4 regions of the Streptomyces sp. NPDC048584 genome follow, and region 4 is predicted to be linked to each of the others. Evidence: riboswitches for the same ligand, from Rfam matches in the RefSeq annotation. Region 4 holds a riboswitch; each other region holds the start of a gene.
The links. A riboswitch is a leader RNA that binds a small molecule or an ion and turns the genes downstream of it on or off. The one in region 4 is predicted to bind cobalamin.
Positions count from the first base shown of each region.

Region 1: linked by a shared signal. The riboswitch ahead of ACGFR9_RS03610 (energy-coupling factor ABC transporter permease) and the one ahead of ACGFR9_RS02095 (ABC transporter substrate-binding protein) in region 4 are both predicted to bind cobalamin.
Region 2: linked by a shared signal. The riboswitch ahead of metE (5-methyltetrahydropteroyltriglutamate--homocysteine S-methyltransferase) and the one ahead of ACGFR9_RS02095 (ABC transporter substrate-binding protein) in region 4 are both predicted to bind cobalamin.
Region 3: linked by a shared signal. The riboswitch ahead of ACGFR9_RS33030 (cobalamin biosynthesis protein) and the one ahead of ACGFR9_RS02095 (ABC transporter substrate-binding protein) in region 4 are both predicted to bind cobalamin.

Region 1 covers NZ_JBICWF010000001.1:850,100-857,212, forward strand. Annotated here, with positions in the region: gene ACGFR9_RS03595 (ABC transporter permease) at 1-576, opposite strand, end outside; gene ACGFR9_RS03600 (ABC transporter permease) at 582-1,550, opposite strand; gene ACGFR9_RS03605 (ABC transporter substrate-binding protein) at 1,571-3,160, opposite strand; cobalamin riboswitch at 3,362-3,543, shown strand; gene ACGFR9_RS03610 (energy-coupling factor ABC transporter permease) at 3,573-4,289, shown strand; gene ACGFR9_RS03615 (energy-coupling factor ABC transporter substrate-binding protein) at 4,286-4,678, shown strand; gene cbiQ (cobalt ECF transporter T component CbiQ) at 4,685-5,434, shown strand; gene ACGFR9_RS03625 (energy-coupling factor ABC transporter ATP-binding protein) at 5,431-6,294, shown strand; gene ACGFR9_RS03630 (DNA repair ATPase) at 6,534-7,113, opposite strand, start outside.
Region 2 covers NZ_JBICWF010000003.1:126,869-133,981, reverse strand. Annotated here, with positions in the region: gene ACGFR9_RS08550 (dihydrofolate reductase family protein) at 1-32, opposite strand, end outside; gene ACGFR9_RS08545 (sigma-70 family RNA polymerase sigma factor) at 273-920, opposite strand; gene ACGFR9_RS08540 (hypothetical protein) at 1,113-1,808, opposite strand; gene ACGFR9_RS08535 (superoxide dismutase) at 2,091-2,732, opposite strand; cobalamin riboswitch at 2,920-3,142, shown strand; gene metE (5-methyltetrahydropteroyltriglutamate--homocysteine S-methyltransferase) at 3,310-5,628, shown strand; gene ACGFR9_RS08525 (hypothetical protein) at 5,928-6,536, opposite strand; gene ACGFR9_RS08520 (pirin family protein) at 6,885-7,113, opposite strand, start outside.
Region 3 covers NZ_JBICWF010000020.1:74,070-81,182, forward strand. Annotated here, with positions in the region: gene cobN (cobaltochelatase subunit CobN) at 1-752, opposite strand, end outside; gene ACGFR9_RS33025 (cobyric acid synthase) at 749-2,284, opposite strand; gene ACGFR9_RS33030 (cobalamin biosynthesis protein) at 2,281-3,222, opposite strand; cobalamin riboswitch at 3,343-3,483, opposite strand; gene ACGFR9_RS33035 (hypothetical protein) at 3,681-3,902, opposite strand; gene ACGFR9_RS33040 (inorganic phosphate transporter) at 3,943-5,196, opposite strand; gene ACGFR9_RS33045 (class II aldolase/adducin family protein) at 5,344-6,048, shown strand; gene ACGFR9_RS33050 (alpha/beta hydrolase) at 6,192-7,113, shown strand, end outside.
Region 4 covers NZ_JBICWF010000001.1:499,698-506,810, forward strand. Annotated here, with positions in the region: gene ACGFR9_RS02070 (cold-shock protein) at 7-210, opposite strand; gene ACGFR9_RS02075 (GNAT family N-acetyltransferase) at 976-1,464, opposite strand; partial or broken gene ACGFR9_RS02080 (DEAD/DEAH box helicase) at 1,752-1,904, opposite strand; gene ACGFR9_RS02085 (GlsB/YeaQ/YmgE family stress response membrane protein) at 2,105-2,389, opposite strand; gene ACGFR9_RS02090 (PP2C family protein-serine/threonine phosphatase) at 2,729-3,937, shown strand; cobalamin riboswitch at 4,135-4,256, shown strand; gene ACGFR9_RS02095 (ABC transporter substrate-binding protein) at 4,311-5,315, shown strand; gene ACGFR9_RS02100 (FecCD family ABC transporter permease) at 5,312-6,382, shown strand; gene ACGFR9_RS02105 (ABC transporter ATP-binding protein) at 6,379-7,113, shown strand, end outside.

The DNA.
Region 1 (7,113 bases), 350 kb from region 4:
GGAGGCGCCGCCGGAGACCGCCGCGTCGATGAAGGGACGGGAGCGCAGCGAGAGGACCTCGGCGCGGACGATCCGGGCGGTGGACAGCCAGTGGGTGAGGCCGACGGAGATCACCACCGGCCAGACGCCGGGCCGGAACATGGCGACGATGAAGATGCCGAGCAGCAGGTGCGGCACGGAGGAGAAGGTGTCGACCAGGCGCATGACCGTACGGTCGACCCAGCCGCCGAGCGCGCCGGCGGTGGCGCCGACGGCGGTGCCGATCACGGTGGCGGTGAGCGCGGCCACCACGCCCACCAGCAGGGACACCCGGAGCCCGTAGACGCAGCGCAGCAGCAGGTCGCGGCCCACGTCGTCGGTGCCGAAGGGGTGGGACCAGGACGGCGGCAGGAGTTTGGCGGCGAGGTCGACGGCCTGCTGGTCGAGCTGGACGAGCGGGGGCAGCAGCAGCACCGCGAGGGCGGTCACGGCGACGAGTCCGGCGGAGACGTACAGCCGCAGGGTGTGGGTGGAGCGGCGGGCGGTGCCCTGCGCGCGCCACACCGTCTTCTCCACGGCAGTGGTGTCAGCAGACATGTGGGTCACATCTCATTCAGCTTCACCCTCGGGTCGATCAGTCCGTAGAGCAGGTCGGCGAGGAGGTTTCCGGCGAGGACGGCGGCGGTGGCGAGGGTGGTCAGCGCGGCCAGCAGCGGGAAGTCGACGGAGGTGGCCGCCTCCACGGTGGCGGCGGCGATGCCGGGCCAGCTGAACACGGTCTCCACCAGCAGGGCGCCGGTGATGAGTTCGGGGACGCGGGAGCCGATCAGGGTGAGTACGGGCAGCAGTCCGGAGCGCAGGGCGTGGCCGAGCAGGACCGTGCGTTCGCTCAGGCCGCGGGCGCGGGCGCCGCGCACGGGGTCCTCCGCGAGGGCGTCGCCGACGCCCTGACGGACGTAGAGCGTGAACCAGGGCAGCTGGGAGACGCCGAGGACACCGGCGGGCAGGATCAGATGGCTGATGACCTGGCCGGGGGTGACCTGTTCGCTGCCGGTGTCGGTGAGACCGCCGGCCGGGAGGACGTCCAGGTTCAGGGCGAACAGCCAGACGGCGAGCAGGGCGATCCAGAAGACGGGGGCGGCTTCCAGGGCGTAGGCGAGGGAGGTGATCGTACGGTCGAGGAGCGAGCCGGGGCGGCGGGCCGCGAGGACGCCGAGCACGGTGCCGAGCAGCACGGCGAGGGCGAACGCGACGGCGCACAGCAGGGCGGACCAGACGAGGCGTTCGCCGATCACCTCGGCGACGGGCTGGCGCATCACGGTGGACCGGCCGAGGTCGCCGCCGAGCGCGGAGGTCAGCCAGTCCCACCAGCGGGCGGTGAACGGCCGGTCCACGCCCAGGTTCTCGCGCAGCCGGTCCAGGGTCTCCTGGTCGGCGCCGAGTGCGGCGGTGCCGGCGTACGCCTTGACCGGGTCGAAGGGGGAGGCGGCGGCGACGGCGAACACGCCGAAGGTGACGACGAGCAGCACCGGCACGGCGAACAGGGCCCGCCGTGCCGTGAGCCGGGTCATCTCTCCCCAGGGGAGTGCGCTCATGTGGCGGGCTGCCAGTCCTCGATGTTCCACCAGGGGCCGCTGGCGAAGCCGTGCTCGTGGGGTTCGGTCTGCGTGGTGAGGTCCTGCCAGCGGTCGGCGAGGACGTACATGTGGTCGATGTGGGTGAGGAAGGTGTAGCCGGGGTTCTTCACCAGTTCGCGCTGCAGGGTGTCGTAGGCGGCCTTGCGGTCGGCGGGGTCCTGGGTGCGGCGGCCGGTGTCGAGGGCCTCGTCGACGGCCGGGTTGTCGTACAGGGCCATGTTGTTGAAGCCGTCGCCGGCGAGGGTGGAGTGCAGAAGCGTGTAGAGGCCGAAGTCGGGGTCGCCGGTGCTGCCGAAGCCGGCGAGGACGGCGTCGTGCCTCATCCGGGGTTCGATGACCTCCCAGGTGGCGCTCTCCACCTTGACGTCGACTCCGGTCTTCTTGGCGTCGGAGGCGTAGGCGAGGGCGTGGTCCTGGCGGACCTTGTCGCCGGAGGGGTAGTAGAGGGTGAAGCGGGCGGGGCGGCCGTCCTTGGCGCGGATGCCGTCCTCGCCGGCCTTCCAGCCTGCCTGGTCGAGGATGCTCTTCGCCTTGTCGAGGTCCTGGGCGCGCTTGACGTCCTGGGCGTACCAGGGGTCGTCGACGGGCAGCGGGCCGTAGGCGGGGCGGCCGGCGCCGTCGAGGATCTTGTCGACCATGGTGGTGCGGTCCACGGCGAGGTCCAGGGCGCGGCGGATCGCGGTGTCGCCGGCGACCGGGTTGCCGGTGGGCAGGGTGACCGCGCGGAAGTCGTACGACGTCGCCCGGTACGTCTTCCTGCCGTCGTCGTCCTTGAAGGTGGCGGCGAGGTTGGGCGGGAGGGTCGCGCCGTCGAGGTCGCCGGAGCGCAGCCGGGTGGCGCGGACGTCGTCGTCGGCGATGATCGCCATGGTGAGCTTTTTCACCTTCGGGGCGCCGCCCCAGTAGTCCGGATTGGCCTTGAAGGTGAGTTTTTCGCCCTTGCTCCAGCCGGCCAGGACGTAAGGTCCGGTGCCGACGGGCTTGGTGTTGAACGAGCCGGTGTTGGGGTCCTGTCCGCCCGCGATGTGCTCGGGGACGACGGGCAGCACGGTGCGGGCGGCGAAGGCCGCGTAGGGGTAGTCGAGGGTGAAGACGACCTTGTCGTCGCCGTCGGCCCGGACGTCCTTGATCGCGTCGAGTTCGCTCTTGGCGGTGTTGTTGGTCCTCCCGTCGAGGACGGTGTCGTACGTGAAGACCACGTCGTCGGCGGTCAGCGGTTCGCCGTCGCTGAACTTCACGCCGTCGCGCAGGGTGTACGTGTAGGTGCGGCCGCCGTCGGTGATCTCGGGGAGCGCCTTCGCCAGGGCGGGCTTCAGCTCCATGCCCGCGTCGCGGGCGAGGAGCCCGTCGAAGATCTTGGAGTTGCCGTCCTTGCCGTAGCCGAGCAGGGGGCTGAGGGTGTCCGGTTCGGAGGGGACGCCGATCACGACGGACTCGGCGGAGGTTCCGCCGTCCGCGCCGCTGCCGCCCGGCGCCGAGCAGGCGGCTGCCGCACCGGCCATCGCGACCGCGGCGGCGGCGCCCCGTATTCGTCGGGTCGTCATCGAGACTCACACTCCTGTTGCCTGAAAACCGTTGTTGCATATTAATTGCAGCAAGGTTCTGCCCAGGACGGCGGGCCCCCACTCCCCCGCGCCGGCGGGCCGCGCCACCCTGTCAAGTACGCAGGTGTGCGCCGGGGTGCGAGCCGCCGGGCGCCGTCCGCGCGCCCCCTGTGGCCGCTTGTCACCGGGCCGGACGGGGAACTACTGTCACCACGCCTTGGTGACGGGAAATCGGTGCGATACCGGTGCGGCCCTCGCCACTGTGATCGGGAAGTCCGGCTCCGGTCCTCACGGACAGCCACTGGGTTTCACAACCCGGGAAGGCGGAGCACGGGCGGTGGTACCCGTCAGCCAGGAGACCGGCCAAGGCGCGTCAACCATCCACGAGGTGCTGGAGAGGGTCTGCTGAGCCATGCACATAGCCGAGGGTTTTCTGCCACCGGTGCACGCGGTCGCCTGGGGCGTCGCGTCGGCGCCGTTCGTCGTCCACGGAGCCCGGTCACTCATCCGTGAGGTGCGGGAACATCCCGAGAGCACCCTGCTGATGGGCGCGTCGGGAGCGTTCACGTTCGTCCTGTCCGCGCTGAAACTGCCGTCGGTGACCGGGAGTTGCTCCCACCCCACCGGCACGGGACTCGGTGCGATCCTGTTCCGGCCGCCGGTCATGGCGGTGCTGGGCACCATCACCCTGCTGTTCCAGGCCCTGTTGCTCGCCCACGGCGGGCTGACCACCCTGGGCGCCAACGTCTTCTCGATGGCGATCGTGGGCCCCTGGGCCGGGTACGGCGTCTACAGACTGCTGCGCCGGTTCGACGTGCCGCTGATGGTCGCGGTGTTCTTCGGCGCGTTCGTCGCCGACCTGTCGACGTACTGCGTGACCAGTGTGCAGCTGGCGCTCGCCTTCCCCGACCCGGGCAGCGGATTCTGGGGCGCGCTGGGCAAGTTCGGCTCCATCTTCGCCGTGACGCAGATCCCTCTCGCGGTGAGCGAGGGGCTGCTGACGGTGCTGGTGATGCGCATGCTGGTGCAGTCCAGCAAGGGCGAACTCACCCGGCTCGGCGTGCTGGTGACGTCGGTGGCCGGGCGCAGGGCGGCGAAGCCGGCCGACGCGGAGGCGGTGGCCCGATGAGCCGTAACACGAAGATCAACACGCTGCTGCTGGTGCTCGTCGCCGCGCTCGCCGTGATCCCGCTGGTGTTCGGGCTCGGCGATCACAAGGAGGAGCCGTTCGCGGGCGCGGACGCCGAGGCGGAGACCGCGATCACCGAGATCGACCCGGACTACGAGCCCTGGTTCTCCCCGCTGTACGAACCGCCGTCCGGGGAGATCGAGTCGGCGCTGTTCGCCCTTCAGGCGGCGATCGGGGCGGGTGTCCTCACGTACTACTTCGGGGTGCGCCGCGGACGCCGGCAGGGCGAGGCGCGGGCGCTGGAACGGCTGCGCGCGGAGTCGGACAAGGAAGCGGACACGGACGCGGACACGGACGCCGGGACCGTATCCGAACCGCGACGGGTCTGACGGCGGGTGCTGCCGATCGACGCGGCGGCGCACAGCAGTCGCTGGCGCCGCCGTCATCCCGTGGACAAGGCCGTACTGGGGCTGGGCCTCACCGTGCTGGCGATCTCCCTGCCGCCCTGGCCGGGCGCGGCGCTGGTGCTGGTGACGGCGCTCGCGGTGCTGCTCGGCCCGGCCGGGGTGCCCGGGGGGCGGCTGTGGCGGGCGTACCGGGTGCCGCTGGGCTTCTGCGTCACCGGGGCGCTGACGCTGCTGGTGCGGGTGGGCGGTCCTGGCGGATTCCTGTCCTGGGCCGAGGACGGGCCGCTGCGCGCAGGTGAGCTGCTGCTGCGTACGTCGGCGGCCTCGCTGGGCGTGCTGTTGTTCGCGTTCACCACGCCCATGTCGGATCTGCTGCCGCGGCTGGTGCGGGCCGGGGTGCCGGCACCGCTGGTGGACGTGGCGCTGGTGACGTACCGGATGAGCTTCCTGCTGCTGGACTCGGTGCGCCGCGTCCGGGAGGCGCAGGCGGCCCGGCTCGGGCACACCACCCGGGCCGCGACGTGGCGTTCGCTGGGCGGGCTCGGCGCGACCGCGTTCGTCCGGTCCTTCGACCGGGCGGCGCGACTGCAGACGGGACTCGCGGGACGCGGCTACGACGGCACCCTGCGCGTACTGGTCCCCGAGGCCCGCGTCTCGGCGCGGTTCACGGCCGCGAGCGTGGCGCTCCTCGCGACGCTGGTCGCCCTCACCTTCGTACTGGAAAGGCCCCTGTCGTGAGCGAGAACGTCCTGGTGGCCCTGCGGGGCGTGTCGTTCACGTACGAGGACGGCCCGCCCGTGCTCAGCGGTCTGGACTTCGAGGTACGTGAGGGGCGTGCGCTGGCACTGCTGGGGCGCAACGGCAGTGGGAAGACGACGCTGATGCGGCTGTTGAGCGGTGGACTGCGGCCGGACGGGGGTGAGGTGACCGTCGAGGGGCGGGCGGTGCGGTACGACCGCAAAGGGCTGACGGCGCTGCGCACCACCGTGCAGCTGGTGGTGCAGGACCCCGACGACCAGTTGTTCGCCGCCTCCGTGGGGCAGGACGTGTCGTTCGGGCCGCTCAACCTCGGCCTGTCCGATACGGAGGTACGCGCCCGGGTCGCCCAGTCGCTGGCCGCGCTGGACATCACCGCCCTCGCCGACCGGCCCACGCATCTGCTGTCCTACGGGCAGCGCAAGCGGACGGCGATCGCGGGCGCGATCGCCATGCGGCCCCGCGTGCTGATCCTCGACGAACCGACGGCGGGCCTCGACCCGGACGGCCAGGAACGCCTGCTGGCCACCCTGGACGGGCTGCGGGCGAGCGGTACGACGGTCGTCATGGCGACCCACGACGTGGACCTCGCCCTGCGCTGGGCCGACGACGCGGCCCTGCTGACCCCGTCCGGCGCGCACACCGGTCCGGCGGCCGGGATGCTGGCCCGCACGGACCTCCTCGCGGAAGCGGGACTGCGGCTGCCGTGGGGGGTGGCGGTGGCACGGCTGCTGCGGACGCGGGGGCTGCTGACCGGGCCGGCCACCGGTCCCCGCTCCCCGGAGGAACTGGCGGCTCTGGCCGCCGAGACCGCCGACGGCGGTGACGCGCACGTGCCGTGAGGTCACCGGGGTGCCGACGGCCCCTCGAGGGAGCTGCCGGGACCCCCGGGCCCGCCGGCCGGCACGGGGGCGACGTGCCGGCACCGGTGACCGGAGCGGACGCGGGACCCCGGTCCCCGGGAAGGGTGCACGGCCCCGGCCGCCGGAACCGCCGACGCGCACGTGCCGTGACGCCGACGGCCCCTCCGGGACATGCAGGGACCCGGTAGGCGCAGGGCCGGAGGGCCGGGCGGTCCTGGTCAGCGGGGCCCGGGCGGTGCCTCCGGGAGTTGTCGCGGGGCCGGGGCGGACAGAAGGCGGCGGGGGTCCGATGCCCGGGTGATGGCCGACTCGACGGCGGCTATGCGGTCGCCGAGGAGGGCGAGCGCGGCGACCGCGCGGGTCAGGGTGTCCTCGTCGGGGCCGCCCAAGGTGAGGGTGCGGGTGTGGGCGGACTTCACCTCGGTCCAGCGGGCCGCCGTTTCGGCGGTGAGCGTGCCGCGGAGTTCGGCGAGTTTGAGGAGGCTCGCCTCGGCGCCCGTGGTGAGGGTCTGGGCCTCGGCCGTGTAGTGGTCGTCGATGACGGCGGTCAGCTCGGCGGCGTTCATGACGGGCTGGATCCGCTGGGCGATCTTGTTCATGTTGCGGTAGGAGCCCTGGAGCCGGAACGGCGGCTCGGTGCGGGCGTCGTCGGACTGGGCGGCGGAGGCGATGTAGGCCGCGTTCACGGCGAGGACGGTTCGGCGGGCGGTGAGCAGATGGCGCAGCACCGCAAGGACGCGGTCGAGTTCGGTGGGCGCGTAGGGATGGGTGAGGCGGTCGGGGCGGGCCGTGGGGTCG
Region 2 (7,113 bases), on a different contig from region 4:
GAGATCGACATGTGGCAGGTGGTGTCGGTCATCAGCTTCTCTCTCAAAGCACCGGGTGCGGGTTGTCGTGAGGTCACCGGACCCCACGACACACAGACTGTCAGAGGCCACCGAACTCATCGCGGCAGCGCGAAGCCGGGCAGGGTCTGCGCCGTCCGTCGGCTCTCCACCGGACCGGGGCCGGGGATGCCCGCACCGGACCGGGGCCGGGACCGGGGCCGGGAACGAGTCCCGCGCGGCCCGGTCCCGGGGCTCCCGGCGGCCGGCCCGAGTCATCGGTCAGTCCGGCGCCCCACCAGGTCGGCTCGTTCCGCGTCGCGTAGTGACCGCGTCAGCGCTGCACGGGCCCGGGCGACCCGGGAGCGGACCGTACCGATCGGGCAGCCGCTGAGCTCGGCCGCCTCCGCGTAGGGAAGGCCGACGAGTTGGGTGAGGACGAACGCCTCGCGGCGTTCGGCGGGCAGCGCGTCGAGCAGTTCGGCGAGAGCGATGCCGTCCTCGAAGCCGGGCAGACCGCGCTCCTGGACCCGTTCGGCGGCGGCCTGCCAGTCGTCGGTGTCGGCGAGACGCGGCCGGGCGGACGCGTACCGGTAACTGTCGATCACCGCACGGCGGGCGATGGACAGCAGCCAGACACGGGCGGAGGAGCGGCCCTCGAAACGGTGCAGGCTGCCCAGGGCCCGCAGGAAGGTGTCCTGCGCCAGGTCGTCGGCGGTGTCGGGGTCGGCGCCGAGATACCCGACGAAGCGCCGGACGTCTCTTTCAAGGGCACGAACGAACTTCTCGACGGCTTCCGGGTCACCACCGCGGGCGGTGAGCGCCCAGGCCGTTATCAACTCGTCGGCACAGTCGCGTTCCTCGGGTGTTCTCGTGGAGTGCGGAGTTCCGTCGCACGCGGCAGGAAGAGCGGGACTGATCACCTGGTGTCCTTCTCGGGGTCCGGAAGGCCCGGCACGCGGGCATCCGGAGACCGGACCGGGCGGCTCGAGGCACACGGCGGATCCGGTGGGGGCAGGGGGTGGCGGGAGTACGCCTGTACTGCGGCGCACTCCCGGTGCCCGGAGCCGTCCCGGGCCTGCGAGGCCCGGGACGGCGTCGGGAATCCGGCTGTCTCAGAGGACAGCGGTTCCCGCGGGTGGACCCCGAGTGATGATCGCGTGCACCAGGAGCAGCCGGCGCGGACCGCGGGCCGTGCGGCCACGGCGCAGGACGGTGCGCGGGCGGCGCGGAGGTGCGGGGAGGGCGAGGAGCAGCCGCAAGGGGGCGGCCAGCCGTCCGGCGACGGCCCGCAGGATGCGGAAGGCCGCGCGTTCGCCGTGCGCGAGCCACAGTCCGCTCAGCAGCGCGGCCAGCACGTGGGCGGCGAGCATGCCCGGGGAGGACATCTCGCCACCCATGACGTGACCGATTCCCGTCGCCTGGTCCAGGGCACCCGACGCGTGCGTGGCGAATCCGTCATGGGTCATGGAGTGCATGGCATGACCGGTGTGGGCCGTGGACGCCATGTGATGCGTGGAAGGTGTGCCACGCGCCGTGCCGCTCACGGACATCGACAGTGCCTGCGCGTAGGAGAACCACTCGTGCAGGGCCGACTGGGCGGCCACCACGACGGAGGAGACGAGAAGGAGCCCGCGTTCCCGGCCGGCCAGGCACCATGCCGTCCCGCCACACGCCACCGCTGCGACGGCGAGGGCCCACCAGGGGACGGAGGCGTCCGACATCATGACGTGCCCCAGGGCGGCGAGCAGCACGCAGACGGCCGCGAACACCGCGGCCCGTGTCGTGCGGAGACACCACCCAGCGCCCATTGCGGCTCATCCTTGCATTTCCGGCGCACCGTCCTGAGCGAGTACGAGAAGTTCCCGGACCCATGACTCACTCCGCTCCCGGTGATTCATGTCACGCCAATCCCCGGGAACTGCGGGAGAGTTGCACTCGACTGCCTCCCCAGGAGGTGCGTCTGTGACGGGCCCCGGACACGGCGGAAGGGCCTTCGGCCGAGTCGTCCCGGCCGAAGGCCCTCCCTTGTGCCGCCTGCCGGTGAAGGTTGAGAAGACGATCACGAGCAGGACGTCATACGGACCCCGCGGTCAGGGGTTCAGCAGCAGCACGTCGGCGCGGGCCTTTGCGGCCTCGTAGCGTTTCGCCACGTCCTGCCAGTTGACGACCGCCCACATGGCGTCGATGAAGTCGACCTTCTGGTTCTTGTACTGCAGGTAGAAGGCGTGCTCCCAGGCGTCGAAGACCAGGATCGGCACCGAACCCTGACCGACGTTGCCCTGGTGGTCGTAGACCTGCTCGACGATCAGCCGGCCGCTCAGCGGCTCGTGGGCGAGGACGCCCCAGCCCGAACCCTGTGTGGTGGCGGCGGCCTTGGTCAGCTGAGCCTTGAATCCGGCGAAGGAACCGAACGACTCGGCGATCGCGTCGGCGAGGTCGCCCACACCGTCGGCGGCCAGGGGCTCGCCACCGCCGTCACCGGTCATGTTGTGCCAGTAGATCGAGTGCAGGATGTGGCCGGAGAGGTGAAAGGCCAGGTTCTTCTCCAGGCCGTTGACCGAGGCCCACTGCTCCTTGTCCCGTGCCTCGGCGAGCTGCTCCAGCGTGTCGTTGGCGCCCTTGACGTACGCCGCGTGGTGCTTGTCGTGGTGCAGCTCGATGATCTGCGGGTTGATGACCGGCTCGAGCTCCGAGTAGTCGTACGGAAGCTCCGGGAGCGTGTACACCGCCATGTCCAACATCCTCCGACGTTATTGCAACTGATGTGCAGTTGCACGCTAGCAGCAGTAGCGGTGATCATTGATCAGGCGCTGGTCCCAGCACGGTGTCGCCCGGCCCCCGCTCGCCGTACTGCGCACAACACGCTCACCCGGCTTCCGGATGCCGGATCGTGCTCTTCCTTTCGCGGTGCCGCCCCGTAAGCTGACCGCAGCAGCTGGTTCACCCCGTCCGCCAGGCGGGGAGTCGCAAGAGGGAACCCGGTGGGAATCCGGGACTGCCCCGCAGCGGTGAGCGGGAACGACCGCCGTCATGAGCACTGGGTCCGACGTACCGGGCCCGGGAAGCGACGGCCAGTAGGTGTCCTCCGGCAAGGAGAACGTGCCCACGAGTCCGAAAACCTGCCAACTGCCCGCGCGCGGACCGTTCCGCGCGCGGACATCCCGGTGACCTCGAGGGCGGGTCGGCGTACACACCGGACGGAACGACCGTGCCTGTGCCGCACGGGCCGTGGCCGTCTGGTTCGTCACGCCCTTCGCGTTCTCGTCCCATCCCGGGATCTCAGGGATTCATCTCGCGAAGGAGATCTCCGTGACACCGAAGTCCACAGCCGCGGCAGCACGGGCCACCGTGTACGGCTACCCCCGCCAGGGTCGGAACCGGGAACTGAAGAAGGCGATCGAGGGCTACTGGAAGGGCCGCGTCACGGCCGACGCCCTCCGGGCGACCGCCGCCGAACTGCGGCGGGGCAACTGGCGACAGCTCGGCGACGCCGGCATCCACGAGGTGCCGACCGGCGACTTCTCGTACTACGACCATGTCCTCGACACCACCGTCATGGTCGGCGCGATTCCCGAGCGCCACCGCGCCACCGTCACCGCCGACCCTCTCGACGGCTACTTCGCCATGGCCCGTGGTACCCAGGAGGTCGCTCCGCTGGAGATGACCAAGTGGTTCGACACCAACTACCACTACCTCGTGCCCGAGCTCGGTCCCGGCACCGTCTTCACGGCCGACTCCGGCAAACAGGTCGCCGAGCTGAAGGAAGCCCTCGCGCAGAGGCTCACCGCACGGCCCGTACTGGTCGGGCCCGTCACGTACCTCCTGCTCGCCAAGCCCGCCCCGGGCGTGGCCGCGGACTTCGAACCGCTGACTCTGCTGGACCGGCTTCTGCCGGTGTACGCCGAGGTGCTCGCCGACCTGCGCGCGGCCGGCGCCGAGTGGGTCCAGCTCGACGAGCCCGCGCTGGTGCAGGACCGTACCCCGGCCGAACTCAACGCCGCCGAGCGCGCCTACCGTGCCCTCGGCACCCTCACCGACCGGCCGAAGGTCCTGATCGCCTCCTACTTCGACCGGCTGGGCGACGCCCTGCCGGTGCTGGCCAAGGCCCCGGTCGAGGGCCTCGCGCTCGACTTCACCGAGACCGCCGCGGCCAACCTGGACGCGCTGGCGGCCGCCGGCGGACTGCCCGGCAAGCGCCTGGTCGCCGGGGTCGTCAACGGCCGCAACATCTGGATCAACGACCTGCGGAAGTCGCTGTCGACGCTCGGCATCCTCCTCGGGCTCGCCGACCGTGTCGACGTGGCCGCCTCCTGCTCTCTCCTGCACGTCCCGCTGGACACGAACGCCGAGCGGGACATCGACCCGCAGATCCTGCGCTGGCTGGCCTTCTCGAAGCAGAAGACCGCCGAGATCGTCACCCTCGCCAAGGGCCTCGCCCGGGGAACCCACAGTGTCTCCGGTGAACTCGCCGCCAACCGCGCCGACCTGGTGTCCAGGGCTGGATCACCGATCACGCGTGACCGCGCCGTACGCGCCCGCACCGAAGCCGTGACGGACGCGGACACTCGCCGCTCCCAGCCGTACGACGAACGCTCCGCGGCCCAACGGGCCCGCCTCCGGCTGCCCCTGCTGCCGACCACGACCATCGGCTCCTTCCCGCAGACCGGCGAACTGCGCGCCGCCCGCGCCGACCTGCGCGCCGGCCGTATCGACACCGCCGGCTACGAGGAGCGCATCAGGGCGGAGATCCAGGAGGTCATCTCCTTCCAGGAGAAGACCGGAATCGACGTCCTGGTGCACGGCGAGCCCGAACGCAACGACATGGTCCAGTACTTCGCCGAGCAGCTCACCGGTTGTCTCGCCACGCAGCACGGCTGGGTCCAGTCCTACGGCACCCGCTACGTGCGCCCGCCGATCCTGGCCGGCGACATCTCCCGCCCCGAGCCGATGACCGTGCGCTGGACCACGTACGCGCAGTCCCTCACCGGCCGCCCGGTCAAGGGCATGCTCACCGGGCCGGTCACCATGCTCGCCTGGTCCTTCGTACGCGACGACCAACCGCTCGGCGACACCGCCCGGCAGGTCGCGCTCGCCCTGCGTGACGAGGTGCACGACCTGGAGGCCGCGGGCACTTCGGTCATCCAGGTGGACGAACCCGCCCTCCGGGAGGCCCTGCCGCTGCGTGCCGCCGACCGGGCGGGATACCTGGTGTGGGCGACCGAGGCGTTCCGGCTCACCACCGCCGGCGTCCGCCCGGACACACAGATCCACACCCACATGTGCTACGCCGAGTTCGGCGACATCGTCCGGGCCATCGACGACCTCGACGCCGACGTCATCAGCCTGGAGGCCGCCCGCTCGCACATGCAGGTCGCCCGCGAACTCGCCGCCCACGGCTACCCGCGTGAGGCCGGACCGGGTGTGTACGACATCCACTCCCCACGCGTCCCCAGCGCCGACGAGACCGCGGGCCTCCTGCGGACCGGCCTCGAGGCGATCCCCGCCGAGCGGCTCTGGGTCAACCCCGACTGCGGTCTGAAGACCCGCGCCTGGCCGGAGACCCGAGCCTCCCTGGAGAAGCTGGTCGCCGCCGCGCGCGCCGTCCGAGGCGAACTGTCCGGCTCCTGACCGAAGAAGGCAGTGGGCCGGGACGCCGCATGCGTCCCGGCCCCTTCCAGCACCGGAGTCCCTGCGGCCGGCCGTGAACGGCGCGAGGACATCGCCTCCGGCCGTCGTAGGACTGGCGCGGAACAACCTCAGGATCTCATCTCGGCCGGGCGGGCCGACTCGGGAGGTCATCGAGTGGAACGGCGCTTCGGCGTTCGCGAGTTACTGCCCTACGGTTCCTTGACCCGCTCAGGGGTCGGCCGGGTCCGGCGCATGTATTCCCGGCGTTCTCTCGGGCCGAGACGAGAGGTGACGCCGTCTCAGATGGTCGGGGTGTCGTCGACAACCGGCCTGTGAACCTCGACGACCGGCTTCCACCCCGCGGAGAATTCGATGAAGTCCGCACGGGTGGGGTAGGTGTCGATCGCGCGCCGGTCACGCTTGGGGCTGTCGCCCCCCTTGCGCCCCCGGGGAATCTGCTCCTCGAAGATGTCGACCTTCACGTCGGGAACCTCCTTGAGGCCCTGGCGCCAGATCTGCACGACGTCGGCGCCGAACGCCTGCCGGGCCGCGGCGTACAGGGCCGTGAGGGCCCCCTTGTCCCCACCGGGGACGAAGAGTGCCAGGTCCAGCACGACACCGGCGGACTGGAGAACCTCGATGGTCACCGAGCCGTTCTCGTCGGCCAAGTAGATTCCTGCATCATTCTCGTCGTCGGGAAGGCAGGACACCTCTTCCTGGAATACGGTCCTCGCCGTGATCGAGCCGCCTTCGAAATCCCCGCCGGACGCGGTCAGAAAAGCAGGGACATAGCAGTCGGGAAGCTTGAGTTCTGCCGTGTCGGCGGAAACGAATATCCTGTCTTTCACGCCGAGCTTCGTCACCTCCTCCAGCGAAAGGCGGCGAGCGGCGATCTTCTCCTTGTTCACGATTTCCCTCTCAGGTTGCACTATCCCTCCGAGCGAGGACGCTATCACGAAACCATGAGGTCAACTGCCCAGTAATCCTTGGGTAAATGGCCTCCGATGACCTGCACAGGAGGATATCGAAGCGAGTGCCGGTCGGCGTTAGCACGCATCCGCCGGGTAGTGTCCCTCGTCATGGCGCGGGAGATCAACTGGCGGTTGCATTTCAGCGCATTGGGTAGCACCGGGGAACCAAGAGAGAGTTTACGGCAGATATCACCCATAGCCGCCTTCGGAGGCGGCGAGGTAAAGCGGCACCCGACTCGTGGTCCTACTCCCCGCGTCTTCGTTCACGAAGCGTGTTTCCTCGGGTCAGCGCATCCTTCTCCGCGGCTTCAGTGGAACGTTCGGCAGCTCGGGCGCGGGCAGCGGGGCACCGTCGTAGCCGTGGACCTCACCGAAGCGGGTTCCGTTCATCCAGTCCTCGCGGGCCTGGACGATGTCGTCGTGGGTGCGGCCGATGAAGTTCCACCACATGACGATCTCCTCCGGGAACGGCGGGCCGCCCAGGAGGAGCAGGCGGGACGGGTCCGTCGCACGG
Region 3 (7,113 bases), on a different contig from region 4:
AACCCTTGCAGCACCGGCACGTTCAGGTCGGCGAGCGCGCCGATGTCCCAGGCCTCCTCGTCGCCGCCCGCCGATGCCTGCGAGGCGTGTGTGCCGCCGGCAGCGAGCACGGTGGCGACGAGGGTGTCGGTCCTCGACAGCAGGGCGTACAGCCCGGGATCGGCGCCGCGCAGCGAACCGCAGTACACGGGGAGGGCGTTGGCGCCCCGCGCCTCGATGGCGTCGCACAGGGTGTCGATGAAGGCGGTGTTGCCGCTCAGTTCGTGCGCGCGGTAGAAGAGCACGCCGACCGTCGGGCGGCCGTCCACCGCCTCCCGGGTGCCGTGGACGCCGAACTCCGGCATCCCGCGCGGCGGTTCGAAGCCCTCGCCGGTCAGCAGCACGGTGTCCGACAGGAACCGGGCCAGCTCGGTGAGGTTCTCGGGGCCGCCCTCGACGAGGTACCGCAGCGCCTCGGCCACCACACCGGCCGGCACCGTCGACTCGGCCATCAGCTCAGCGTCCGGCACGGTCTCCCCGCCGAGCAGCACCGTCGGGACACCGGACGCCTTCAGCGCCGCGAGCCCTTCCTCCCAGGCACGCCTGCCGCCCAGCAGCCGTACGACGGCCAGGTCCGCCCCGTCCAGCAGCGCGGGCAGTTCGGCCGCCACGTCCACGCGGGTCGGGTTGCCGATCCGGTAGGAGACGCCGGTGGCGGCTCGGGCCGCCAGCAGGTCCGTGTCGGCGGTCGACAACAACAACACAGTGCTCATGCGGGCGCTCCCGGTGGAATGAAAGGCAGTCCTTGTGGCACGCCGGACTCGATGAGCCGCCACAGCGCGTCCGTGTCCGCGTGCTGTTCGATCAGGTCGCCGAGCCGGTCGAGCTGCTCCTCGCGCAGCGTGGCGAACGAGGTGTCGGGGGCGGGCACGAAGCGGCGGCCCGCCGCCCGCGCGACCTCGCGCAGGAAGGCCCGCCGGAAACCGTCCGACTCCAGCGAGCCGTGCCAGTGCGTGCCCCAGGTCCGGCCGACCCGGCAGCCGTCCAGACTGTGTCCGTGGTCATCGGAGATGAACGCCTCCCCGCCGAGGACCTCGGCGACGCCGTGATGGATCTCGTACCCCTCGACGGGCTCCCCGAGGGCTTCCCCGACGGGCCGGGTGAGCGTCTTCTCGCGGGCGAACCGGACCCGCACGGGCAGGACGCCGAGCCCGTCCACGTGTCCCGCGCGGCTCTCGACGTCGTCCTCGATGTGCTCCCCGAGGAGCTGGAAGCCGCCGCAGATCCCGAGCACCGGGCGCCCCTCGGCCGCCCGTCGCCGCAGCGCGTCCGCCAGCCCGCGCTCCCGGAGCCACTCCAGCGCCCGTACGGTGCCGCGCGTGCCCGGCACCACCACGAGGTCGGCGTCGGCCAGCTCCTCGGGCCGGTCCACGAACCGCACCACGACACCGGGTTCGGCGGCGAGGGCGTCCACGTCGGTGAAGTTCGACATCAGCGGCAGCGCGCACACCGCGACCCGCAGCACGTCCTCGCCCACCGGCGCGGCGACCACGGACTCCCGCACGGCGCCCCGCAGGGACACCCTCAGTCCGTCCTCCTCGTCGATGCCCAGCCCGTGCCGGAACGGCAGCACGCCGTACGTCCGCCGCCCGGTGAGGCCGTGCAGCATGTCCAGGCCCGGTTCCAGCAGCGACACATCGCCCCGGAACTTGTTCACCAGGAACCCGGCGACCAGGTCCTGGTCCTCGCGCGACAGCAGGGCGACGGTGCCGAAGAAGGACGCGAAGACGCCGCCCCGGTCGATGTCGCCGACCACCAGGACCGGCAGCCGGGCGCCCCGGGCGATCCCCATGTTCACGATGTCGGTGCGCCGCAGATTGATCTCGGCCGGGCTGCCGGCCCCCTCACAGATCACCGCGTCATACGTGCCCCGCAACTGCTCCAGACAGTCCAGCACCGTGCCCAGCAGCCGCTGTTGGCGTCCGCCGTGGTAGCCGCGGGCGCTCATCTCGCCGACCGCCCTGCCCAGCAGCACCACCTGGCTCGACTGCTCGCCGCCCGGCTTGAGCAGCACCGGGTTCATCAGCGCCGTCGGCTCGACGCGGCAGGCCTGGGCCTGCATGGCCTGCGCCCGGCCGATCTCGGCGCCCTCCCGGGTGACGAACGAGTTCAGCGACATGTTCTGCGCCTTGAACGGCGCGACCTTGACGCCCTGCCGCACCAGCCACCGGCAGATCCCGGCGGTCACCACGCTCTTGCCGGCGTCCGAGGTGGTCCCGGCGACCAGCAGCCCCCCACCGCTCACGCTGCACGTCCCTTCATCAGGCTCCGCACGGCGGCACCGGCCCCGAGCGCGAGCCAGCCGATCCGCCGCGAGAGCCGTACCGCCCGGTCGATGTCGGCCACGGCCACGGCACGCCCGCCGCCGTTCAGGACGGGCCGGTGCTCGACCCGTCCGCCGTAGGAGAGGGTCCCGCCGAGCCGTACGCCCAGGGCGCCCGCGAAGGAGGCCTCCACGGGCCCGGCGTTGGGGCTCGGATGCTTCGCCGCGTCCGCGCGCCACGCCCGTACGGCTCCGCGCGGATCGGGTCCGGTGAGCGCGGCCAGTACGGCGGTCAGCCGTGCCCCCGGCCAGCCGGCCACGTCGTCGAGACGGGCGGAGGCCCAGCCGTAGCGGCGGTGGCGGGGAGACTTGTGGCCGACCATCGCGTCCAGCGTGTTGACGGCCCGGAACCCGAGCAGGCCCGGCACCCCGGCGACGGCACCCCACACCAGCGCGCCCACGACGGCGTCGGAGGTGTTCTCGGCGACGGACTCGACCACCGCGCGGGCGATCCCGTCGGCGTCCAGGGACTGCGGGTCCCGGCCGCACAGATGCGGCAGCCGTGTCCGGGCCGCCTCGACGTCCCCCGCCTCCAGCGCCTGTGCGACGGCGCGGGCCTCACGGGCCAGCGAGGTGCCGCCGACGACGGCCCAGGTGGCGACACCGGTCAGGACGGTGGAGGCGGCGGGGGAGGAGCGTACGAGACGGGCGGCGAGGCCCCCCAGCGCGACGGTCCCGCCGACGCACACGGCGGTGTGCACGGCGCCCCGGCCCCGGTCGTCCCGCCACAGCACCCGCTCGACGGCGGCCGCGGCCCGCCCGAAAGCGGCGACCGGATGCCCCCGGCGGGGATCGCCGAGCAGCAGGTCGCCGAGAAGGCCGGCGGCGGCGCCGTACGCGAACACGCGATCGGCACCCATGGGTTCAGCCGGTGACGGGTCCGGAAGGGGTGGCCCCGAAGCGGGGTGGGGTGTCGCTGGTCGACCTCGGCAGGCAGCCGCGCATGGCGATATGTCCTCACTCAGGGTGTCCACGCCCTGGTTCGACGAGACCGGCGGTGAGAGTTCCTGGCTCCCGGGGTGTGCACCCCGGTGACAGTGGCGGGACCGCGCCGGAATCGCACCGGCTTCCTCTTCTGCCGCCGTAATGGCTGAGGCAGTCCACCACGGCCCTCGAAGAGCCGTCAACTTGCCGTTGACCTGCGAGGCTGAAGTGTGCTGAGGCCCACAGAGGGGTTCCGGAGGGTGATTCGCGGGAAGGGGCGCGCACACGTGAGCGGACGGTGCGGGTGCCGAAGCTCCCGCACCGCCCGCTCGTACGCGTGGGGACCGCGGTCAGGCCGCGGTCGGTGCGCTGTCCGTGTGCTGTGAGGCCGGTGTCAGGCCATGATCAGGTAGATGCCGTAGCCCACCGCCGCCACGCACGCCGCGAAGCAGGCGTAGGCGCCGGTGACCGCCAGGGCCGCGGACCGGCCCTGCGCGGCGGCCCGCTCCTGGCGGGACAGGCCGTTGATGCCGAGGGTGAACAGGGCCACCAGGGCCACGGTGACCACGAGGCTGACGCCGAAGACGGAACCGAGGGCCGCCCAGTCGATCTTCATGGTGCTCTTCTTCCTTCGTACCGGGTCTCGCGGGGCGCGGTCAGACGGTGGTCGCGGCCGGCGGGGCCGCCGGGTCGGCGGGGACCGGCGCGGGGATGGTGGCCGACAGGTCGTCGGTCACGGTGCCCGTGGGGGGCGGGGTGACCGCGGCCATCGCGGTGGTCACCACACCGGCGGGCTCCTCGTCGGCCGCCTCGGTGCCGTTGACATTGGTGTGGTCGACGATCTCGCGGCGGGAGATCTTCCAGATGGCGGCGCTGGAGGCGACCAGGAAGACGGCCACGACGGCGGTGCCCCAGTCGCCGGCCCGGCAGACCCATTCGGCGAGCGCCGCGACGAGGGCCGCCGCGGGCAGCGTCAGCCCCCAGGCGATGAACATCCGGGTGGCCGTCGACCAGCGGACGACACCGCCCTTGCGGCCCAGGCCCGCACCCATCACGGAACCGGAAACGGAATGCGTGGTGGAGAGCGAGAAACCGAGGTGCGAGGAGGCCAGGATGACCGTCGCGGCACTGGTCTGGGCGGCGAAGCCCTGCTGCGGCTGGAGGTCGGTCAGGCCCTTGCCCATGGTGCGGATGATGCGCCAGCCGCCGAGGTAGGTGCCGAGCGCGATGGCGAGGCCCGCGGAGAGGATGACCCACAACGGCGGGTCGGAGTCGGGGGAGACGGCGCCGCCGGCGACCAGGGCGAGGGTGATGATGCCCATCGTCTTCTGGGCGTCGTTGGTGCCGTGGGCCAGGGAGACCAGGCCGGCGGAGGCGATCTGGCCGGCGCGGTAGCCCTTCTCGGAGGCCTTGCCGTCGGCGTTCCGGCCCAGACGGTAGGTGAGCCGGGTGGCGAACATCGCCGCGACGCCGGCCACCAGCGGGGCGGCGACGGCCGGGAGCAGGACCTTGGTGACGAGGACGTCGCCGTGGACCGCGCCGAAGCCGGCCGAGGCGACCGCGGCGCCGATCAGGCCGCCCATGAGGGCGTGCGAGGAGCTGGACGGCAGGCCGACCAGCCAGGTCAGGAGGTTCCAGAGGATCGCGCCCACCAACGCGGCGAAGATGACCTCGGGACGGATGCCGGCCTCGTCGACGAGGCCCTTGGAGATCGTGTTGGCGACCTCCACCGAGAGAAATGCGCCGACAAGGTTCAGCACGGCGGACATGGCCACCGCGACCTTGGGCTTGAGCGCACCGGTCGAAATGGTCGTTGCCATCGCGTTCGCGGTGTCGTGGAAACCGTTCGTGAAATCGAACGCGAGTGCGGTTACCACCACAATCGCGAGGATCAGCGAGAAGCTTTCCATTTACCCAGGCAATCGTTCGAGGTCATTGGCTGGACGAACGTAGGTAACCAGGGTGAACGGAAGATGAACTGGAATGGGCATCGTGGTGACCGTAAGAGGGGGCGGGTGCTCCGCCGGACGGGGGAGACCGCCTGGGAGGATCACGGCATGACGGAGCAGCGGGCGAGCGGGCGGGAAACAGGGGGCGGACGAGTGCGCGAGGAGGAGGCGGACGCCTGGGCGGAACTCGTCGGCACCGCGCGCCGGACCGTCACCGACGGTCTCGTCGTCGGCACGTCCGGCAACGTCTCCGTACGGGTCGGCGACGTCGTCCTCGTCACACCGTCGGGCGTGCCGTACGACCGGCTGACGCCGGACGACGTGACGGGTGTCGACCTCACCGGCCGGCAGGTCCTCGGCACGCTCGTCCCCACCAGCGAGCTGCCCATGCACCTGGCCGTCTACCGTACGACCGGCGCGCGCGCCGTGGTGCACACGCACGCCGTGCACGCCACGGCCGTCTCCACGCTCGTCGACGAACTGCCACTGATCCACTACATGGCCGCGGCCCTGGGCGGCCCCGTGCGGGTCGCCCCCTACGCCACGTACGGCACCGCCGAACTGGCCGAGAACATGCTCCGCGCCCTCGACGGCCGCACCGCCTGCCTCCTCCGGAACCACGGCACGATCACCCACGCCCCCACCCTCACCCAGGCCTACGGCCACACGGCCCAACTGGAATGGATGTGCCGCCTCTGGCTGACAGCCTCCTCGGTCCCGGGCCTGACCCCGCACCTGCTGACCCCGGACCAGGTGACCGAGGTCGGCGAACGCCTGCGGAGTTACGGCCAATCAAGCCCGTCCGGCGTTTGAGGGCGGGGCCCGGAGGGCCGAATAGGGGGTCCGGGGCGCAGCCCCGGGGACGGGACGGGAAGGGGCGGCGGGGGCGAAATCCCGGATCCCCCGGCCGCACGCCCCACTGGCCGGGTACCCGTTCCCCCATGACACTGAAGAACGTGCGCACTGCCAGAGCGACGGCCGCTGCCGTCACCGCCGTGATAGGCGCCGGCGCCGCCGCCGTGGCCGCCGGCCGCCTCGCCAGCGACGCCGCCCTCAGAACACCCTCGGACGGCCCCCTCCCCGGCGACCCCAGGCTCACCGTCCACGCCACCGCCGCAGGCCGCATCGCCCTCACCCGCGACCTCGCCGCCCTCCGCCCCGGCCGCCACGGCCTGACCGGCGACGACTTCCACGCGGTCGTGGGCCCCGTACTGGCCGGCCCCCCGGACTCCGCGGACACCGTCGTACGCCGCCTCGAACACGTCACCCGCGGCACCCCGGAACCCGGCGACCGCGCCTGGCTCACCCCGAACCTGTACGTCGGCGACCCGGGCAGCGCCCTCGGCCTGGACCACACCGCCCTCGACCTCCCGGGCGAACTCGGCCCGCTGCCCGCATGGTTCGTGCCGGGCGCCCGCGACACCTGGGTGATCGCCGTCCACGGCCTCGGCACCACGCGGGAACACACCATGAACGTCATGGAGTTCCTGCACCGCCACCGCTTCCCGGTGCTCGCGCCCGCCTACCGGGGCGACCCCGGCGCACCGCGCTCCCCGGACGGTCTCCACCACCTGGGCGAGACCGAATGGCGCGATCTCGACGCGGCGCTCCACCACGCCGTGGACGCCGGCGCCCGGCAGGTCGTCCTGTACGGCTGGTCCACCGGCGCGACCATGGCGCTGCGCGCCGCCGCCCGCTCCGAGGTCCGCGCCCGCGTCGCCGGCCTCGTCCTGGACTCCCCGGTGCTCAACTGGGAGGCGACCCTGCGCGCCCTCGCCTCGGCCCGGCACACCCCCGGCGTGCTGCTGCCGCTCGCGGTCCGCGCCGCCCAGGGACGCACGGGCCTGTACGGCGACCGCAGGCCCGGCGCCGTCCATC
Region 4 (7,113 bases):
TGAGCGTCAGGCCGGAACGATGTTCTCGGCCGTCGGGCCCTTCTGACCCTGGGCGATGTCGAAGGTCACCTTCTGGCCCTCGAGCAGCTCACGGAAGCCCTGCGCGGCAATGTTCGAGTAGTGGGCGAACACGTCGGCGCCGCCACCGTCCTGCTCGATGAAGCCGAAGCCCTTTTCAGCGTTGAACCACTTCACGGTACCAGCGGCCATGTCATATCTCCTTTGGGGCAGTGCGTCAGCACCCGCACCGCGCGGACGCCGTGTCGCCGCGATGATTACCCCGCCCGGAAATGACCGGAAATACAAAAGCGCTCCCCACCGGCAGAATCCTGGCGAGGGCACTTGAAGTTTCGGGAACCACAACTGCAACTGAGATGGACAGTAGCACGCCGGAACGGCCCGTGCACGGTGGATAATACCGCTCTGCTCTTCGCGGCAAAAACTCCCGCTGCACGGCCCCTAAAAAACTGATCCCTCGGGAACAGATATTGATTCACTCAGCGTTCAACGCCTCGGGAGGGGTAGCCAATCGGCACGCTGCGCGACGCCCGGGGAAAGCCGCTGCCGACAAGAAAACGCAGCTGCGCCTTGCCCCGTGTCGCCGCGTGGCCGGGCCGCTTCGGCGAGCACCACCACGCGCCTGCGTCGACAGCACCCCGATTCGCGAGGCCCTCACCTTCGGGCTCGCGCTCGCCCGCGGCGAACAACCACCCGAGCCGTACGGCGTGGACCGCTCCACCGTCTCCGGAGCGGTCCGAGAGGTCCGCCCGCTGTCGGCGGCCCGCGCCTTCGCCGCCCTGAGCGGCCGGGGCTGCGACTGCCCGCCCAGGAGGACGTCTTCGCCTACGCCGAGGCAGAAAGCGCGGTCCTGCGGATCGACGGGGCCGAGGTGCAGGCCGCACGCGCGCGGGCCGCGCCGGCCGCACGGCATTCGTCTCGGTCACGAGCCGGTGCCCCGCGAACCGGCACACCGCGTCATTCCGAAGGAATGCGGAACTCGAACTCGGGACGGTCCCACGGCACGGCGGGCGGGTTCGCGAGTGCGGTCCCGGTCCGTACCGCACCGACGCGGTGGTAGAAGTCCTCGGCGGGACGATGTGACACGACCTTGACACGGTCGAGCCCGGCGGCACGGGCCTCGGACTGCATGTGCGCGACGAGCAGCCGTCCAATACCCCGTCCCTGCACTTCGTCGGCCACGAACAGCAGGTCGAGCTCCGGTGGGGCGAGGACGAGCGCGTAGAACCCGAGGACCCGGTCTCCATGCTCGTCGGCGCCGACGGCCACGAAGGCGCGGTGGGCCTCGATGTAATCCGGACCTACCCGGTAGCCCGCGACTGCTGCTGCGTACTGACCCTCGTAGGCGCGTGAGCCACGCACGAGCCGCGTGAGCCGTTTGGCATCCCGCGCGACGGCCCTCCGTATCGTGATCGGCCGGCCGGTCGGGGAGGTGCGTGAACGCATAGGAAGAGTATCTCGCGCTGGGGAATGCCTTCGTGCGGCGGGTCGGCTGCTCACGCAGGCGCTCCTGCACGCTCCCGGGAAGGACGAGGGCGTCGGCCTCGGCCTCGGCAGGCCAGGTGGCCGGCGTCCGGGTAGGCCGACAGGCCATCGGCGGCCACGACGAACTCCGCAGAAGCCCCGTCGGGATGGCTCCCCCGTATCACCCGCTGTCACAGACGCCCCAGAACGCGGGGCGCGGGAATCCGGTCTGACCGAGTTGAAGACCTCGCGGGCGGCACAATCGGCGGCGGCGTGAAACCCGTGTCGGCCATCTGGTCAGCCTCGTCCAGCACCGTGATGCCCACGCGGTTCAGCCTGCATTCGCCACGGTCGATGAGGTCCTTGAGCCGGCCCGGACTCGCGACGACGACCTCGGCCCCGCCGCGCAGCGCGCCGGCCTGAGTGTGGGTGAGGCGTCTGATCACTCTCATGCTGTCGTTGCTCGCGCACGGCCTGTCTGGTCAAGGGCGAGCGCGGTGGGCCCAGGAGAACGGCGACCGGCGGGTGGGCCACGGGTGGCTCGGCCGGACACACCTGGACGGCCCCCGTCCTGCTGACAGGAAGGGGGCCGTCCAGATGTGCAAAAGGAGACGTGGTGACTTCAGCGGGTCGCGTGACGGTGCGAATGCCGGTTGCCGGTGACGAGGCGGTAGAGGGCGAGCAGGATGACGGAGCCGGCGATCGCGGCGATCCAGGTGGAGAGATCGAAGAACCCGTCGATGGAGTCGACACCGAAGATGACCTTGCCGAGCCAGCCGCCGAGCAGACCGCCGACGATGCCGATGAGCATGGTGATGATAATTCCGCCCGGGTCCTTGCCCGGCATCAGGGCCTTGGCGATGGCGCCGGCGAGCAGGCCGATGATGATCCACGCGATGATGCTCATGATGCCTTTCCACTTCGTCATATAAAGGTTGTGTCAGCTCATCGTCTGCACCGATCGGGCCCGGACAAACATCTTCCCCGGACCCGGCCGTGCCAGCTCCTGACGCCATCGGGCGTCGCCCCCTCCACCGGCAACCAGACCTGGCCGAACAGGGGCGTACCCCTCCGCATCCCATGTCCCCCGGCGCACCGGCCGCACGATCGCCCACGAACGCCGCCTGTCGAAGACGGCACGTGCTCGCACCGATCCGGAATGCGGCCCTGACCAGACAAAACGGGCACGATATGTGAGGTCGCACGGACTCGGGGAAGAAGGTGCGGCAACCGACAGGAGGTTGCTGTGAAGGGTGGAGATCTGGAACTGGGCGAGTTGCTGGCCGCTGCGGAAGCGGCCCCGCCCGGTGAGTCCGTCGACGTGGTGGCACACGATCTGCAGAAGCGGTTCGGTGCCGAGGCCGTGTCCTTCCTGTTCGTCGACCTCATCGGCCGGCGGCTGGTACGCCTGGCCGCGACCGGTGACCAGGCCGCCGACCTGGGCGAGCCGATCGACCTGCGGGGCAGCGTCTACGACAGCGTTCTGCAAAGCCAGCGCCAGAAGGTGGAACCGGACGGCCAGGGCGGACAACGCGTCATCACGCCCGTCACCAACCGCGGCGACTGCATCGGCGTCCTGGAGGTGAGCCTGCAGGCCGCGGACGACACCGTGCTGCGCCAGGTCAGCCACGCGGCCCACGCGCTGGCCTACATCATCGTCACGGACCGCCGCTTCACCGATCTGTACCACGAGGGCCGGCGCACTACCGAGACCAGCCTGGCGGCGGAGATCCAGCACCAGTTGCTTCCCTCGGCCTCCTGCTGCGAGGCGGCCCAGTTCACTCTGGCCGCCGGACTGGTCCCGGCCGACGACATCGGCGGCGACACCTACGACTACACGCTGGACCGCGACACTCTGCACCTGTCGATCACCGATGCCATGGGCCACGACACGAACTCTGCTCTGCTGGCCACCTTGCTGGTCGGCGCGCTGCGGCGAGCACGTCGCAGCGGCTGTGACGCCCTCAAGCAGGCCCACCACGCCCACGAGGCCCTGCTGAGCCACAGCCGCGGCCTGGCCACCGGTCAGCTGCTCTGCGTCGACCTCGCATCGGGCCGGTGCGAACTGGTCAACGCCGGCCATCCCCGGCCCCTGCTGCTGCGTGACAACGCCGTCGAAGAGGTGAAACTCGCCGTCAACCTGCCGTTCGGTGTGGCGGCACCCACCGCCTACCGCCTACAGGAACTACTCCTGAGACCCGGGGACCGCCTGGTCCTGCTCACCGACGGAATGTACGAACGCGATGCCGCGGCCGTCGACCTGGCCTCGGTCATTCACGACACCCGCGCGCTGCACCCGCGAGAAGCCGTCCGGACCCTGACCGCCGCGGTGCTCGACGCCTGTCACGGCAACCTCAAGGACGACGCCACGGTCCTGATGCTGGACTGGCACAGCAATCGCAGCCGTCCGGCCGGACCGGGCCCCGACCCCGCAACGATGACGGCCTGCTCCTGAATCCCTACGGGGAGCCGTGGAGAAGACGTTGACCCGGCTACCCGACCGGCGTCCGCCTGGCCGTTGGCCGTGAGGAGCGCGTCGGCATGGTCGGTGACCTCGCCGAACCGGATTCGGTGAGGGGTGCGCGGGGCGGACCGCGTTCATTCCGGCGGTCCCGGAACCGTAGGATCGTCGGGTCATCGCCGCGACGGGAGACAGGAAGCCGGTGTGAGTCCGGCACGGTCCCGCCACTGTGACCGGGGAGCGCTCCTCCGACATGCCACTGCGCGTCGCGCGGGAAGGCGGAGGGAACGCGGATCCGGGAGTCAGGACACTGGTCCGTCGCGGGCCCGATCCGAGGAGCGCGGACTCCAGGAGGCCTCACGTGTCCCTGTTCACCCCTGCCCGCATACGCGGGTTCCTTCGTACCACGGCTGTTTCGGTCGTGCTGCTGACGGCCGGCTGCGGTTCGGCCGACATAGGCGGCGGAGACGCGAAGAGCACCGCCGCCGTGCCGCCCGGCTTCCCCGTCACCGTCGACAACTGCGGTGTGAGGACGACGTACGACAGGCCGCCGTCGCGGGTGGTCACCATCCATCAGCACCCGGCCGAGCTGCTGCTCGCTCTCGGGCTCGAGGACCGTATGGCCGGTACGGCCTTCCCGGACTCCGCCGTTCTGCCCGAGCTGCGGAAGAAGTACGAGGCGGTCCCCGAACTCGCCGAGCGGGAGCCGTCGTTCGAGAAGATCCTGGACGCGGAGCCCGATCTCGTCTACGGCGGTTACGGCAGCGCCTTCGCCGAGAACGAGGGACGTTCCCGCGAGGCGTTCGCCGCCGCGGGCATCGACACCCACCTCAACCGTGAGTACTGCGGGAAGAAGCGGGTGACGATGAAGGACACGTACGACGAGATCCGCACCATCGGCAGGATCTTCGGCGTCCAGGAGCGCGCCGACCGCCTGGTCGAGGACCTCGAGGGGCGCGTCGGGGCGGCCACCGGCAAGGTCGGGGACGAGCCCGAGGTGTCCGTCTTCGTCTACGACAGCGGCGACAGGAGCGCCTTCACCGCGGGCGGCAGGAGCCTGGGCACCGAGCTGATCCGGCTGGCCGGCGGTGAGAACGTCTTCGCCGGCCTCGACGACGTCTTCGGCGACGTCTCCTGGGAGCAGGTCGTCGAGCGCAGGCCCGAGGTCATCGCCATCTACGACTACGCCGGGGCCGGAAGCGTCCAGGAGAAGAAGGAGTTCCTGCTCTCCCAGCCCGCGCTCGCCGATGTACCCGCCGTCAGGAACGAGCGGTTCGTCGTACTGCCGCTGACCGCCACCCTCGTCGGCATCCGCTCCGCCTACGCCGTCGAGGACCTGGCTCGCGGGCTGCACCCCGAGAGCTTCCGGTGAGCCCAGCCGCCGTCGTGCGGGCCGGCCGTACGCGGTCGGCCGTCACGCTGCTCGTCCTCACCGTCCTGCTGCTCCTCTCCGTCACGGCGGGGCTCGCGATCGGTTCGGTCCGGGTGCCGCCCGGTCAGGTGTGGGGCATCGTCACGCACGCGCTGGGTGCCGGCTGGCGGGAGCCGGACTGGTCGCGGGCGCGGGCGACCATCGTGCTGGACGTACGGGCGCCGCGGGTGCTGCTCGGCGCGGTCACCGGGGCCGGTCTGGCGGTGATCGGTACCGCGTTGCAGGCCCTGGTGCGCAATCCGCTCGCCGAGCCCTATCTGCTGGGCGTCTCCTCGGGGGCGTCCCTCGGCGCGGTCTCCGTGATCGTGTTCGGGGTCACCCTCTTCGGGCCGGTGTCGCTGTCGGTGGCCGCGTTCGTGGGCGCCCTGGGCGCGCTGCTGCTCGTGTACGCCACCGCCCGTACCGGCGGACGCATCACCTCGTCACGGCTCGTGCTGTCGGGGGTGGCCGTCGCCGCGGTGCTCACCGCCGTACTCGATCTGCTGCTGCTCACCACCGACCGGGGCAACGAGACCCGCGCGGTCCTCGCCTGGACCCTCGGCGGCCTCGGCGGGGTCGCCTGGGGCACGCTGTGGCTGCCGGGCCTGGCGCTGTTGTTCGGCATCGGTGTGCTGACCGCGCAGGCCCGCAATCTCAATCTGCTGCTGGCCGGTGAGGAGGCGGCCACCACGATGGGGCTGGACGTCGCCCGGTTCCGTGCCCGGCTGTTCGTCGTGCTCTCCCTCGTCACGGGTGTGCTGGTCGCGGCGGCCGGGCCGATCGGCTTCGTCGGTCTGATGATGCCGCACATCGTGCGCCTGTTCGTCGGCGGCGACCACCGCCGGGTCCTTCCGACGGCGGCGCTCGGCGGGGCGGTGTTCCTCGTCTGGGCCGACATCGCCGCACGGACGGTCGCCGCGCCGATGGAGATACCCGTCGGCGTTCTCACGGCCCTGTGCGGCGGGCCGTTCTTCCTGTGGCTGATGCGCCGGGACGCCCGGCGCGGCACCGACCGGGGAGTGGCATGACCGCGACCGAGCTGAGCGTCGAGGCGGTCACGCTCACCGCCGGGGCCCGTCATCTGGTGCGCGAGGTCTCGCTGACCGCCCGCGCGGGCGAGACGATCGGGCTCGTGGGCCCCAACGGCAGTGGCAAGTCCAGCCTTCTGCGTGCCGTCTACCGCGTTCTGCGCCCTGATGCCGGTCGGGTCCGGATCGACGGGGGTGACGCCTGGGCGCTGCCGGTGCGGCAACTGGCCCGTACCGTGGCGGCGGTGGTGCAGGACTCGGCGGCCGACCTCGACCTCGCCGTGCGCGAGGTCGTCGCGATGGGCCGCACCCCGCACAAGCGGTTCCTCGCCGGTGACACTCCCGAGGACGGCGACATCGTCGGCTCCGCGCTGCTGGCGGTCGACGCCGTGCATCTGGCCGACCGCCCGTTCGACCGGCTCTCCGGCGGCGAGCGACAGCGCGTTCTCATCGCGCGCGCCCTCGCCCAGCGGCCGGCCCTCCTCGTCCTCGACGAGCCCACGAACCATCTCGACATCCGGCATCAGCTGTCGGTGCTCGGCACCCTGCGCCGGCTGCCCGTCACGGTGCTGCTCGCCCTGCACGACCTCAACCTGGCCGCCTACTACTGCGACCGCCTCTACGTCCTGCACGGCGGCGAGATCGTGGCGTCGGGACCGCCCGCCGAGGTGCTGACGCCCCGCTTGCTGGCGGAGGTCTACGGGGTGGCGGCGGAGGTCGCCACCCATCCG